Regions from separate parts of the Ammoniphilus oxalaticus genome, predicted to be linked through region 2. Evidence: riboswitches for the same ligand, from Rfam matches in the RefSeq annotation. Region 2 holds a riboswitch; the other holds the start of a gene.
What was found. A riboswitch is a leader RNA that binds a small molecule or an ion and turns the genes downstream of it on or off. The one in region 2 is predicted to bind thiamine pyrophosphate.
Positions count from the first base shown of each region.

Region 1: another riboswitch for thiamine pyrophosphate. It lies ahead of tenI (thiazole tautomerase TenI); the one in region 2 lies ahead of thiC (phosphomethylpyrimidine synthase ThiC).

Region 1 covers NZ_MCHY01000011.1:98,653-104,813, forward strand. The annotation lists gene BEP19_RS15690 (thiazole biosynthesis adenylyltransferase ThiF) at 1-78, opposite strand, end outside; gene BEP19_RS15695 (thiazole synthase) at 75-842, opposite strand; gene thiS (sulfur carrier protein ThiS) at 845-1,048, opposite strand; gene tenI (thiazole tautomerase TenI) at 1,195-1,806, opposite strand; TPP riboswitch at 1,880-1,993, opposite strand; gene BEP19_RS15710 (DUF1294 domain-containing protein) at 2,090-2,449, opposite strand; gene moaA (GTP 3',8-cyclase MoaA) at 2,449-3,480, opposite strand; gene metH (methionine synthase) at 3,654-6,161, opposite strand, start outside.
Region 2 covers NZ_MCHY01000008.1:743,734-749,894, reverse strand. The annotation lists gene BEP19_RS10105 (YebC/PmpR family DNA-binding transcriptional regulator) at 1-168, opposite strand, end outside; gene thiC (phosphomethylpyrimidine synthase ThiC) at 554-2,317, opposite strand; TPP riboswitch at 2,479-2,591, opposite strand; gene BEP19_RS10095 (H-type small acid-soluble spore protein) at 2,649-2,828, opposite strand; gene BEP19_RS10090 (hypothetical protein) at 3,047-3,574, shown strand; gene BEP19_RS10085 (GNAT family N-acetyltransferase) at 3,707-4,132, shown strand; gene BEP19_RS10080 (ABC transporter permease) at 4,239-5,003, opposite strand; gene BEP19_RS10075 (ABC transporter substrate-binding protein) at 5,008-5,979, opposite strand; gene BEP19_RS10070 (ABC transporter ATP-binding protein) at 6,006-6,161, opposite strand, start outside.

The DNA of each region.
Region 1 (6,161 bases), on a different contig from region 2:
ATGCTTCTGAGATAACTTACGCTGTCCTTCTTTACCAATGGGTTGAAATAATTCTTGCCGTGAATACCGATCGCTCAAATTGTGCTCAACCCTTCCAGTGGACTACTCGCAGAAGCATATCTTTTTCTTGGGATTCGCCCAGCTTCATATCCAAGTCGTCCCGCTTCAATTGCTAGTTTCATCGCTTTTGCCATTTTCACTGGATCTTTTGCCCCGGCCACTGCTGTATTCAGCAACACACCATCAGCTCCCATTTCCATCGCGATTGCCGCATCAGAAGGCGAACCAATCCCGGCGTCAACGATAATCGGCACAGTCGCTTGCTCAATGATAAAACTTAAGTTTAGCGGGTTTATGATCCCCTGACCAGAACCGATTGGCGACGCGCCAGGCATAACCGCATGGACCCCAAGCTCTTGTAACCTTTTTGCCAACAAGACATCGTCTGAAGTGTAGGGCAATACCGTAAACCCTTCCTCTAATAAAATCTCAGAGGCCTTCAACGTTTCGATTGGATCAGGCAGCAAGGTCTTTTCATCACCGATGATTTCGACTTTAATCATGTCGCACAATCCCGATGCCCTCGCTAACTTAGCAATACGCACCGCTTCCTCCGCAGTAGAAGCGCCCGCAGTATTCGGCAACAAGGTATAGTTATTCACGTCCAACATCTCTAAAAAGTTAGGCTGACTAGGTTCATATATGTTCATTCGGCGGACCGCAAATGTGAGAATCTGAGATTCTGAAACATCTACCGCTTCCTTTTGAATTTCAAAACTTTCAAACTTCCCTGTGCCTAACAGCAATCTAGAATTAAATTCATAGGGTCCAATGGTTAACATGTTCATCCGCCTCCCACAAAGTGTACAATCTCAATTCGGTCACCATTCGTCAATCGTGTTTTAGCATGTTGATCTTTTTCAAGTATGCTCGCATTCACTTCAACAATGACCACTTTTTCTCCAAGCTCAAAATGCTGGAGTAAATCAGAGATGAATTCTAGAGAATCAGGAACTTCAATTTGATCTCCGTTAATGACTAAGTTCATAAAAATCTCCACCTCCAGGCCTTTAATTTTAGTATAATTTAATTTTAGTATAATCTATTACGCTTTAATATCGCCACGCCCAGGTTCCCTCAAGTTCGCCCAGACAACACGACCCATCGGAATACCTTCTTGATAAATCTACGACATCAACGCTGCATCCGTAATGCCAGCGCGTATTGCTCAGCAACCGCAGTAGGATCAACATGGTCGAGGATCCCCGACATAACCGCGATCCCCGCCGCTCCCGCTTGCAACACAAGCGGGACGTTTATCGGACTGATGCCGCCAATTGCAATAACAGGGATACGGACACTATTAACAACACTAGCTAATGCTTCAATCCCGCGCCCTTCTAGGCCTTGCTTTGATCCGCTTTCAAAAATGTGGCCATAGATCACATAATCCGCCTGTTGTCGTTCCATTTCCATTGCTTCTTGTTCAGAATGGACCGAACACCCGATCCGAAGTTGCGGAAACCTCTGTCTGACAAATTGTGGCTCCAAGCTGTGATATGCGAGTTGGACGCCGCTTACATTCGCGGCTAAAGCGAGATCGACGCGATCGTTAACGACAATCTTCTCTTTTGGAATGCCTAATTTGAGAAGAATTTGAATTCCATCCCAAATCTCCTTTGCCGATTTCGCTTTCTCACGCAAATGAAAATGAGTAACAAACGACTGGACTTCAGCCGCGATTTTTGCAAATTGGGTAAGAGTCTTCTTCCCATCACTAATTAAGTGAAGCTCTGGACCTGACATCTATCTATCACTCCATAGCAAATAAGAAGCCACTTTCAGTTTATTACAGTAGAAAGTGGCTAGATATTCGTATTCGTTGAACGATCCACTTCCCTTCGCTGGTGTTACCCAGATCAGGTTCAAAGGGTCGGAATAAATCATCCATCTCAGCTAAGACTGCTCGTCCATAGCTCCCCCAGTGATATGTTATTTTCGGATCTTTTAGTACTTTTATCTTAAACATGATTTTTTCGCTTGTCAACATCCTAATACGTAACATTTACCTCGTCCTCGCTCGAATCGTTCACTTTTTCTTAACAATCAGGAAGAAAATGAGGTGAACCAAAAGCGTAACTAATGTGATCCAAAAAGCGGTCAACGTCGGACCATTCCAACGAAAAGCCAACCAATAAAATCCGAGGACATGAAGGGTTATGAATAGAGGGACAACAAGCTTAAACTGCCATTTACGCGTCTTGTGCCGAAAATCATTCATCCCTCGTAAAGCGCCAAGCGCACCGCCGCAAGCCGTCAGCAAAAACAAAGTCGCTTCTGGTATTCGCCAACGGCCGCGACGAGCGCGACGCTTATCCAATCCAAAACAAAAATAAGTGACAATATTAAGGACAAACCAATAACCGCTAACCCACTTCAACCAGCTCATTAGCCGCCGATATGGGACATCTCGATCTTTTCTCGTTGATTCAGTTCAGTTGTATTCGTTAACCGAATTTCGGAGTATCGATCGCCGCGATTTTCCCAAACGTCAACAATCATTTGACGCAACTGTTGATCATTGATCCCTTCGCGTAACGGTTCACGCAAATTCGTTCCTTCAGACGCAAACAAACATGTGTAGATCTTACCTTCAGCGGAAATCCTCATTCGGGTGCAAGTCGAACAAAACGCTTGCGTGACTGAAGAAATCAAACCGATTTCCTTCGTCGTTCCTCTATATCGATAACGGGAGGCGACTTCGCCGTAATAATTGGGGTCGATTGGTTCTAGTGGTAATTCACGGTCAATCGCTTCAATAATTTGTCGACTGGGCACAACCTGATCGAGCTGCCAGCCATTACTGTTTCCTACGTCCATAAATTCGATAAAGCGAAGCGTATGTCCCTTTTCATAAAAGTATTTGGCCATTGGGACAACATCTTGTTCATTGACCCCTTTTTGCACAACCATATTAATTTTCACGCCAAGCCCTTCGCTAGCCGCCGCTTCGATCCCTTCGAGCACGCGGGTAACCGAAATTCCTCTTCCGTTCATTTTACCAAACCGTTCTTCATCTAAACTATCTAGACTGACCGTCACGCGATGTAGTCCCGCCTTTTTCAAAGCCTGGGCTTGCTGCGCGAGCAACGAGCCGTTGGTGGTCATAGCAATGTCCCGAATTCCCTCTACTTTGCTGATCATTTCAATAAATTCCGGGAGGTCTTTACGCATCAACGGTTCCCCGCCTGTAATACGTAACTTATCTACTCCTAACGAAGCAAAAACACGCGTAACTCTTGTCATCTCTTCAAAGCTTAACAATTTCTGCCTTGGCAAAAACGCAAAGTCTGGTCCAAATAATTCAGCTGGCATACAGTACTGACAACGAAAGTTACAACGATCTGTAACAGAAATTCGCAAATCCTTCAGCGGTCGACCTAATGTATCGACAATGCCGTTATTTAAAAATTGGGACACTTCTTTCTCACCTCTCCACAAGGTCATTCTAGTAGTTACCTTCTCTATCTCTATTTTAACTCTATTCCTGATGATAATGGAAGTAAAAAGCGCTCAACACTATATAATAGGAAGTAATAGGAAGTTTATCACCAAAAAAGGAAAAAGAAGGAGCGTGAATGCTCCTTCCTTCACTAGTTATCCGCGCTAAAATAACGCGCTTGCGGGTGCGAAAACACCATCGCAGAAACAGACGCCTCTGGTTCCATCATCGAACCTTCCGTTAATTCCACACCGATTTGACTCGGATCCAACAAACGGAATAGCTGTTCTTGATCGTCCAAATTAGGACAGGCCGGATATCCAAAGGACACGCGAATCCCATGATAGCGGGCGCCAAACCGATCTGCCATTGTCATCTCGAGCGGATCTGGGAAGCCCCAACTATCGCGGATGATATGATGCAATCTTTCCGCAAAAGCTTCGGATAATTCTAATGCGACTGACTGTACCGCGTGCGATTTAACATACTCGCCTTGCTCCTTATACCGTTCGGAGATCTCGCGGATTCCTTTCCCTGCGGTAACGACCAAGAACGCAACATAGTCCATGACTCCACTGTCGATCGGTTTTACAAAGTCTGCTAAGCACAGGTAAGGAGCCCGTGGTTGACGAGGAAAAGAAAACCGCTCCAGTTCTTTCGAATGGTCGTTCGGATCGTAAATAATGACGTCATTGCCATCCGCTTGAGCAGGGAAAAATCGGTATACTCCACTCGCTTCAATGGTCCCTTTCTGTTTTCCTTCCAGCAACAGCGTATCAATCACTTCTTTTAATTCAAGCGTTTTTGGATCTTGTTCTTCAATCAATTTGTTCACGTTGCCGCGAAGCCCCATGTGCTTTCCGAGCAACATCCGCCAATTAATATACGGTTCTAAATGGGTAAGCGGATAATTTCGAAGCACATGCGGCTCGAAATCAGGAGCCTCATAAATGGGCAATGTTCGATCGATATCCGAGATTTTCGGCTGACCATCATCGCTAGCGCTCTTCTCTTCTTTCGCCGCTTCCTCTTCTTTCAGATCGTTTAACTGCCTATCACGCAATTCATCGACTAACTTTTGTCGTCCTTCTGAATCCATGATTTGATTGGCTAAATCAAGTCCACGCATCGCGTCCCGCGCATATACGACCAACCCATCATACTCGGGTGATATTCGGTTTTCAGTGAATTTTCGAGATAAAGCAGCGCCTCCGACTAAAATTGGAACATCGATCCCCGCCGCCTTCAAGTCTTGAGCCGTTGTGACCATTTGGTGAGCTGATTTTACGAGCAACCCTGACAAACCGATCGCATCCGCTTCGGTTTCTCGATAGGCGCGAATCAAATCTTCCGGTGGAACTTTAATTCCCAAATTAACAATTTCATATCCGTTATTGGACAAAATGATTTCAACTAAATTTTTCCCAATATCGTGAACGTCCCCTTTGACCGTCGCCAAAATGATCTTTCCTTTGGTCGATGAACTCGCCTTTTCCATAAAGGGTTCAAGGTGGGAAACGGAGGTTTTCATCACTTCAGCGCTTTGCAGCACTTCCGCCACAATCAGCTCATTGTTATTGAAAAGACGCCCGACTTCACTCATTCCATTCATCAACGGTCCGTTGATAATTTCTAACGGCGGATATTTTTGAAGCGCTTCGTCTAAGTCTTTGATCAGCCCGTCTTTTGAGCCTTCGACGACATATTGCGCTAACCGCTCCTCTAACGTCAAATTAGAAATTTCTATTTTCTTCTCTACCTTCTTTTCCCGGTAGAAGGCAGTAAACGTAGCAAGCGTTTCGTCCGTTGTGTCAAACAAAAGCTCTTCTGACATTTGACGCTCTTCCGCCGGTATCGAAGCAAACCGCTCGAGTTTCTCGGTATTAACGATAGCATAATCCAATCCCGCTCTTGTACAGTGGTACAAATAGATCGCGTTTAGCACTTCGCGACCAGCAGGCGGCAGACCAAATGACACGTTGCTCACACCTAAGATCGTTTGACATTCAGGCATGGCCTCTTTGATCATTCGAATCCCTTCGACGGTTTCTTTCGCTGATCCAATGTACGACTCATCACCTGTTCCAACTGGGAAAACGAGCGGGTCAAAAATAAGGTCACGCGGATCGAGACCGTACTTATTCACCAACAGATCGTAGGAACGCTGCGCCACTTCCAACTTACGCTCACGCGTCACCGCCATCCCCGTTTCATCGATCGTTCCAACAACAACGGCCGCTCCATAGGTTTTAACCAACGGGGCTACCTGTTCAAAGCGCTCCTCCCCGTCTTCCAGGTTAATCGAGTTGATGATCGCTTTTCCTTGTGAAAATTTCAAAGCAAGTTCAATTACTTCGTGGTCAGTTGAGTCAATCATCAGCGGGACTTTCACCTTTTTAACGACATAGTCCAAAAACTTACTCATATCTTCCGCTTCGTCTCGATCAGGGTCCGCTAAACAAACGTCGATAATATGAGCCCCTTTTCGAACTTGGCCGCGAGCAATCTCGGAAGCTTCCTCGTACTTTTCTTCTTTAATTAAGTTTTTAAACTTTCTAGAGCCGATCACGTTCGTTCGCTCCCCGACAAACAACGGTCGGTTGTCCTCTTCCAAATAAACCGGTTCGATTCCTGACACAACATGACCGTGCGGTTCAGC
Region 2 (6,161 bases):
TGTTTTGGCGCGTTCGAGCACAACTTTCAGCGCCCGATTGGATTCAGGATCAGGTTCCCCTTGCTTTGCCGCGACATAAATCTCTTTACCAAATTTTGCGTAGATCCGACTTGTGTTCTTATCTTTTGTCGCTTTTTTTTCCTTAATATTATTCCATTTACGTCCCATGACCGCTCCACTCTCTTTCCATTCAAAAAAGTATACTGATCTGTTGCATAATCGTTTTTATTATACATCACTAATCGAATCGCATGCGAGTGAAAATTTTAGTGGCGAATCGGACGTAAAATGGATGTATATCCGTAGTTATAAAAAAGCTGACCAAAGAGGTCAGCTTTTTACTTAATAATAGAGACTTTCGGATTTCATACAACGCGCGCATGTACTTGTCAACTCGTTACTAACCATTTGATGGGCGCATGATGCTTGGAGCTCGAGGAGTTCTGCTTTTAAGTCTGCTATGCGAGATTCCAACTTCCTAATTTCACTCGTAATGATACCGGCATCCTTCATTGGCAAAATCCCCTCCTAGGTTTTTACATATCAATCTTCTTTAGATATAGATCTTACTACCCAGCTCTTTAAACTCCTTCGATTTCTCCTTCATGCCATCGACAGCCTCTTGGTGTTCAGCGGTGTTGCGAATATCATGGCTAATCTTCATGCTGCAGAATTTCGGTCCACACATGGAACAGAAATGAGCTGTTTTTGCCGCTTCTGCAGGCAATGTCTCATCGTGGTACTCCATCGCTCTTTCTGGATCCAACGATAGGTTAAATTGATCATGCCAGCGGAATTCGAAACGAGCTTTGGATAGAGCATCGTCACGAAGTTGAGCGCGTGGGTGACCCTTTGCTAAATCAGCGGCGTGAGCAGCGATTTTGTACGTAATGATTCCATCTCTAACGTCATCTTTGTTCGGCAGGCCTAAGTGCTCTTTCGGCGTGACATAGCACAACATCGCCGTTCCAAACCAACCGATCATCGCGGCTCCGATTGCGGATGTAATGTGGTCATACCCTGGCGCGATATCTGTGGTTAGCGGGCCTAGTGTATAGAATGGCGCTTCGTGCGTGAGTTCAAGTTGTAAGTCCATATTCTCCTTGATCTTGTTCATCGGAACGTGTCCAGGTCCTTCAATCATCACTTGCACGTCGTGTTTCCACGCAATTTTTGTTAATTCACCTAATGTTCTTAGTTCAGCAAATTGCGCTTCGTCGTTTGCGTCTGCGATCGAGCCAGGACGAAGTCCATCACCTAACGAGAAGGAAACATCGTACTCTTTCATAATTTCGCAAATTTCTTCAAAATGCGTATATAGGAAGCTTTCTTGGTGATGCGCCAAGCACCATGCGGCCATAATTGAACCACCGCGAGAAACGATACCCGTCACACGCTCAGCCGTTAATGGCACATAGCGCAACAAGACACCCGCGTGAATCGTAAAGTAGTCAACGCCTTGTTCCGCTTGTTCGATCAATGTGTCGCGGAACACTTCCCAATTCAAGTCTTCAGCAACACCGTTTACTTTTTCCAACGCTTGGTAAATTGGGACCGTGCCAACCGGAACTGGAGAGTTTCGGATAATCCACTCACGTGTTGTGTGGATATTTTTACCTGTGGATAAGTCCATGATTGTGTCAGCGCCCCAACGCGTGGCCCATGTCATTTTTTCTACTTCTTCTGAAATGGAAGAAGTTACTGCTGAGTTACCAATGTTCGCGTTAATTTTTACGTGGAAGTTACGTCCAATAATCATTGGCTCCGCTTCTGGATGGTTAATATTCGAAGGAATGATCGCTCGTCCTTCCGCAATTTCTTTACGAACAAACTCAGCTTCTACCCCTTCGCGGATCGCGACAAATTCCATTTCAGGCGTAATGATTCCCTGACGCGCATAGTGCATTTGCGTCACGTTTTTGCCCGCTTTTGCTCTTAATGGTTTACGTGTCAGGCCTGGGAACACTTGTTGGCGCTCTTCATTTGCCCCTCTTAAACCGTCGTCTTCGGGTTTCACTTCACGACCTTCATATTCTTCAACGTCACCGCGCTCTAGAATCCATTGTCTACGCAACGCGGGTAATCCCTCTTGGATATCGACGGTATAGTCTGGGTCCGTATAGATACCGCTCGTGTCATAAACGCGAAGCGGATCGTTTGGCTCTGTTGTTCCATCCATTTTCGTTGTATCGCTCAACGAAATCTCGCGCATCGGGACCTGAATACTCGGATTTGAGCCCTCAATGTACACCTTTTTACTGTTAGGGAATTGCTGGATCTCTGCTACTTGCACCAAAGTTTCTGTAGATTTTGACAAGAAAAAAACCTCCTATTTTTTCGAAAATACAAAATATTTCGAACCTTTATGGAGGCGGAAGATGACTTAATCGATCACAATAAAATCAAAAATCCGCATGAATAGATTCATGCGGATGAATAGATACTGATTGTGACCCATGTTGTAAAAAACATTAAACACAACAATGCTTGTCTAATCCCTCCGCTGGCATTATCCAGTTCAGGTTCAACGGTCGATAACAGATTAACGTTATCCTCTCAGCCTAGTTCCCTAAGCTCCCGTGTAAGGCTATTTAGTTGCTCAACAACTATATTAGCGCGCTACTAAACTTTTGACAAGCATATTTTTCCTATTGCTCAATTAAGCTGCTCAATGGCACCTCTTGTTCCTTTTCAGGCTCGCCTAGCGGATAGACGCTAGCAGTCTGCGCTTGACCATCTACTTCGCGGATGTAAACAGGCTTTCCTTCGTGCGTCACATGCGCCATGACTTCTGAAGATACGATCTCCATCGCTCGTTGTTTATCCATATTAACTAACCTCCTTAATTTTCAATACAGCCTTTATCTTTTCCAACACCCATTTTTTTATACTTTTACAACTGAGCGTCGTAAAGCCGTCCTATTTTTGCAAAAGTCCACTCTTATCTTGGTTCATGCGCCGCTTCCCATCTACCTGAAAAATAATAAAATAATCTGAGAAGTTTCTTAATATAATTGGACCAAAACGATCGGGAGGTGGCCCGGAAATGGCTCGTTCCAGAATCCTACGGCGACGTGATCGTAAGTCTATTGCGCAATGGATAAAAAAAGTTAAAAAGAATCGCTTACCGAAGGATAAATCCGAACGGTTAAAAATAATGAAGCATAAATTAGCTTTGCCGTATGAGGTCATGGGAGAAGGAAGTAAACGTCTCGTGTACGATCTAACGAAGAAGTCGGTGTTAAAAGTAGCCATCAATGAAAAGGGGTTGCGAGATAATAAGAGAGAGATCAAAATCTATCGCTCTGCCCCACGTAACTTAAAAAAACATCTGGCTAAAATCCGCGAAAATGGCGCAGGTTGGCTGATAATGGATAAGATCAATCAAATAGTCCCCGACACGAAGAAAAACAAACAAAAATTAAAGAAATTAGAAAAACGATTTAAAAAAAGAGGGATCATCACGGATGATTTGTTCAGTCGATCGAAGAAATTAAAAGGCTCGAACACCCGTTTAAATAAAAAAGGGGGAATGGTCGTCATTGATTATGGCAACTTTAAACGTAAGAAATGAATGAAATAAAGTAGTTAGCGGTCAAACAGCCCCCCCCCCTTTCAACGCGGTTGTTTGACCGCCTTTACATACACTAAAATAATCGTTTACGATAGGACAAGGCTTCTTTTTGCTAGAAAGGCAGGTTTAAAAATGGACGTCAATCGGGTAACAACGAAACAACAATTAGAAGACGCGTTTGCCATTCGAAGAACGGTATTCGTTGAAGAACAAGGCGTAGCATTGGAGGTGGAATTTGATCAACACGAGGCGGAGGCTGAGCATATCTTAGTTTATAGCGATGAAAGACAACCGATCGGGACGGGCAGAGTTCGCGCGATCAAAGACCAGGCAAAACTGGAAAGAATTTGCATCCTTGCCCCTTACCGCAAACACGGCTTGGGCAAAGTTATCATCGAAACGCTGGAACAGATCGCCCGGGAACAAGGGTTTACGAAAGCTTTAATCCATGGACAGACGCAAGCGGAAGGTTTTTACCGCAAATTAGGCTACGTTACGAACTCCGAAGTCTTCATGGAGGATGGCATTCCGCATGTGGCGCTTACAAAACAGCTGTAGACACAAGGACCTTCTCTGAGCCTGTCTTCAACAACGACAAAAACCCCCTTAGGTTCCTCTCTTCGATTACCTATGGGGGTTTTCTCATGTCAGTAGTGAAGGCGCGCTAATGCTCCGCTCTTCCCCACACGCGATTGATTCGCTTTTCCAATTGTCCAACGGCCTTATCAAGGGCAAGCCCCGCCAGACCGATCACGACGATCCCCGCCATGACTAAATCTAAGCGCATTGAGTTTCTAGAATCAATAATCAAATAGCCTAATCCCGATTGGGTACCGACCATCTCACCGGACACGAGGAAAATCCAAGCCGTTCCGACCGCAATATGCAACCCATTCGCAATCGTTGGGAAGGCGGCCGGAAAGATGATTTTACGAATCAAATCCAGCTGATTCAACTCAAAATTTTGAGCAACTTTTAAATACGTTTCGTCGACTTTCTTGACCGCGCTCACCGTTGTCATTAAAACAGGAAAGAAAGCGGCAATGAAGATCACCACGATCGCCGGCATATCTCCAATTCCAAACCACAGCACAATAAACGGCGACCAAGCAATCGGAGAAATTGGCCGAATCACTTGAGCAATCGGGTCGATGATTCCCCATAGCGCGGAAATTCTGCCTAAAATAAGCCCGAACACGATCGCCGAAGTAACGGCTAATAAATAGCCGACTAAAAAACGTCCAACACTCACCCGCAGGTGAACGAAAATACTGCCGTCTTGGATCATTTGCATTAAGCCAGCTCCTACCTTCAATGGGCTAGGAAATAACGCGGATTCGTATTGCCCGATAATAACGATGGCCTGCCATACTCCGAGCAATATGACAAAACCAAGCGCCACATTTGTAACATGTCTTGCATTACTCATGCTATCACTTCACTTGATCTATGAGACGATTATCCACGAACTCTTCAAATGTTGGCGGGTGTTCTTGTAATTTCATCTCAATTAAGTAGTCGACCAATTCGGCGTAATCTTCTTCCGTAATCTTTAAATCATCGTAACGAATCCACTGGAAGGAAAGATCCAATACATCCTTTTCCACACTCATATAGCGAGAAGACATTTCAAATGTATCTTCATCTTTTTTCTCGGCAACTTCGCCCGCTTTTAGATAGTAGTCTACAAATTCTTGGGCAATTTCGAATTCATTATCAATAAAATCATTACGTAAAACGAGCATACAGTCGATTGAATTTTCCCAGACATCATAATCTTGATAAAGCACTTTGCCTCGTTCAATCGCTACGGAGATGGCTCCGAATGGCTCTGCCACGACGTACCCCGCAATCCGACCTTCTGAAAGGGCGGCTGGCATTTCCGCTGGCGGAAGCTCAATCAGGGTGATATCGTCATACGTCATCCCGTTTTGTTTTAACATTTGGTAAAGTAAAATATTGTGGGAAGAGAATTTGTGTGGAATCGCAAAGTTCTTCCCTTTCAGATCAGCTACGTTCTCAATATCATTACCGACAACGAGCACGTTACCGTCCTTATGCCCTAAAGCAACAGCCTTTAAATCAATGCCTTGCTCCTTTGCCTTCATGGCAAGGGTGACCAGCATCGAAGCCCCGTCAATACTTCCTGTATTTAACGCATCAATTAAATCAGGCCATGCGCCAAACTTGACCAGCTCTAAATCGAAATGACTATACCCTTCTAGTTCCTTTTCAATATAAAGCGGCACGGCGTGAGTGATCGGTAAATAACCAATCTTCACTGTTCTTTTCGCGTCCCCTTCAGATAAATTAGAACTGTCTACTCCTGTATTTCCGCATGCGGATATCACTGCCATCGCCATGATGATGAACAATAGTGATATGCGTTGAATGATTTTTTTCATGGTTTCTCCTCGATCTCTATTTAATATCAAATACTGTATTCTAGCTCTATTTCTGAGCGATTAAAATGAAATTCCTCTAAAATCATTTTTCGATAATATTGAAAATCTCGGTGACTACGGTCTCTCGGTTTCTCAAGCGACACCGCAATTTCTCGATGGATGCGACCCGGATGAGGATGCAT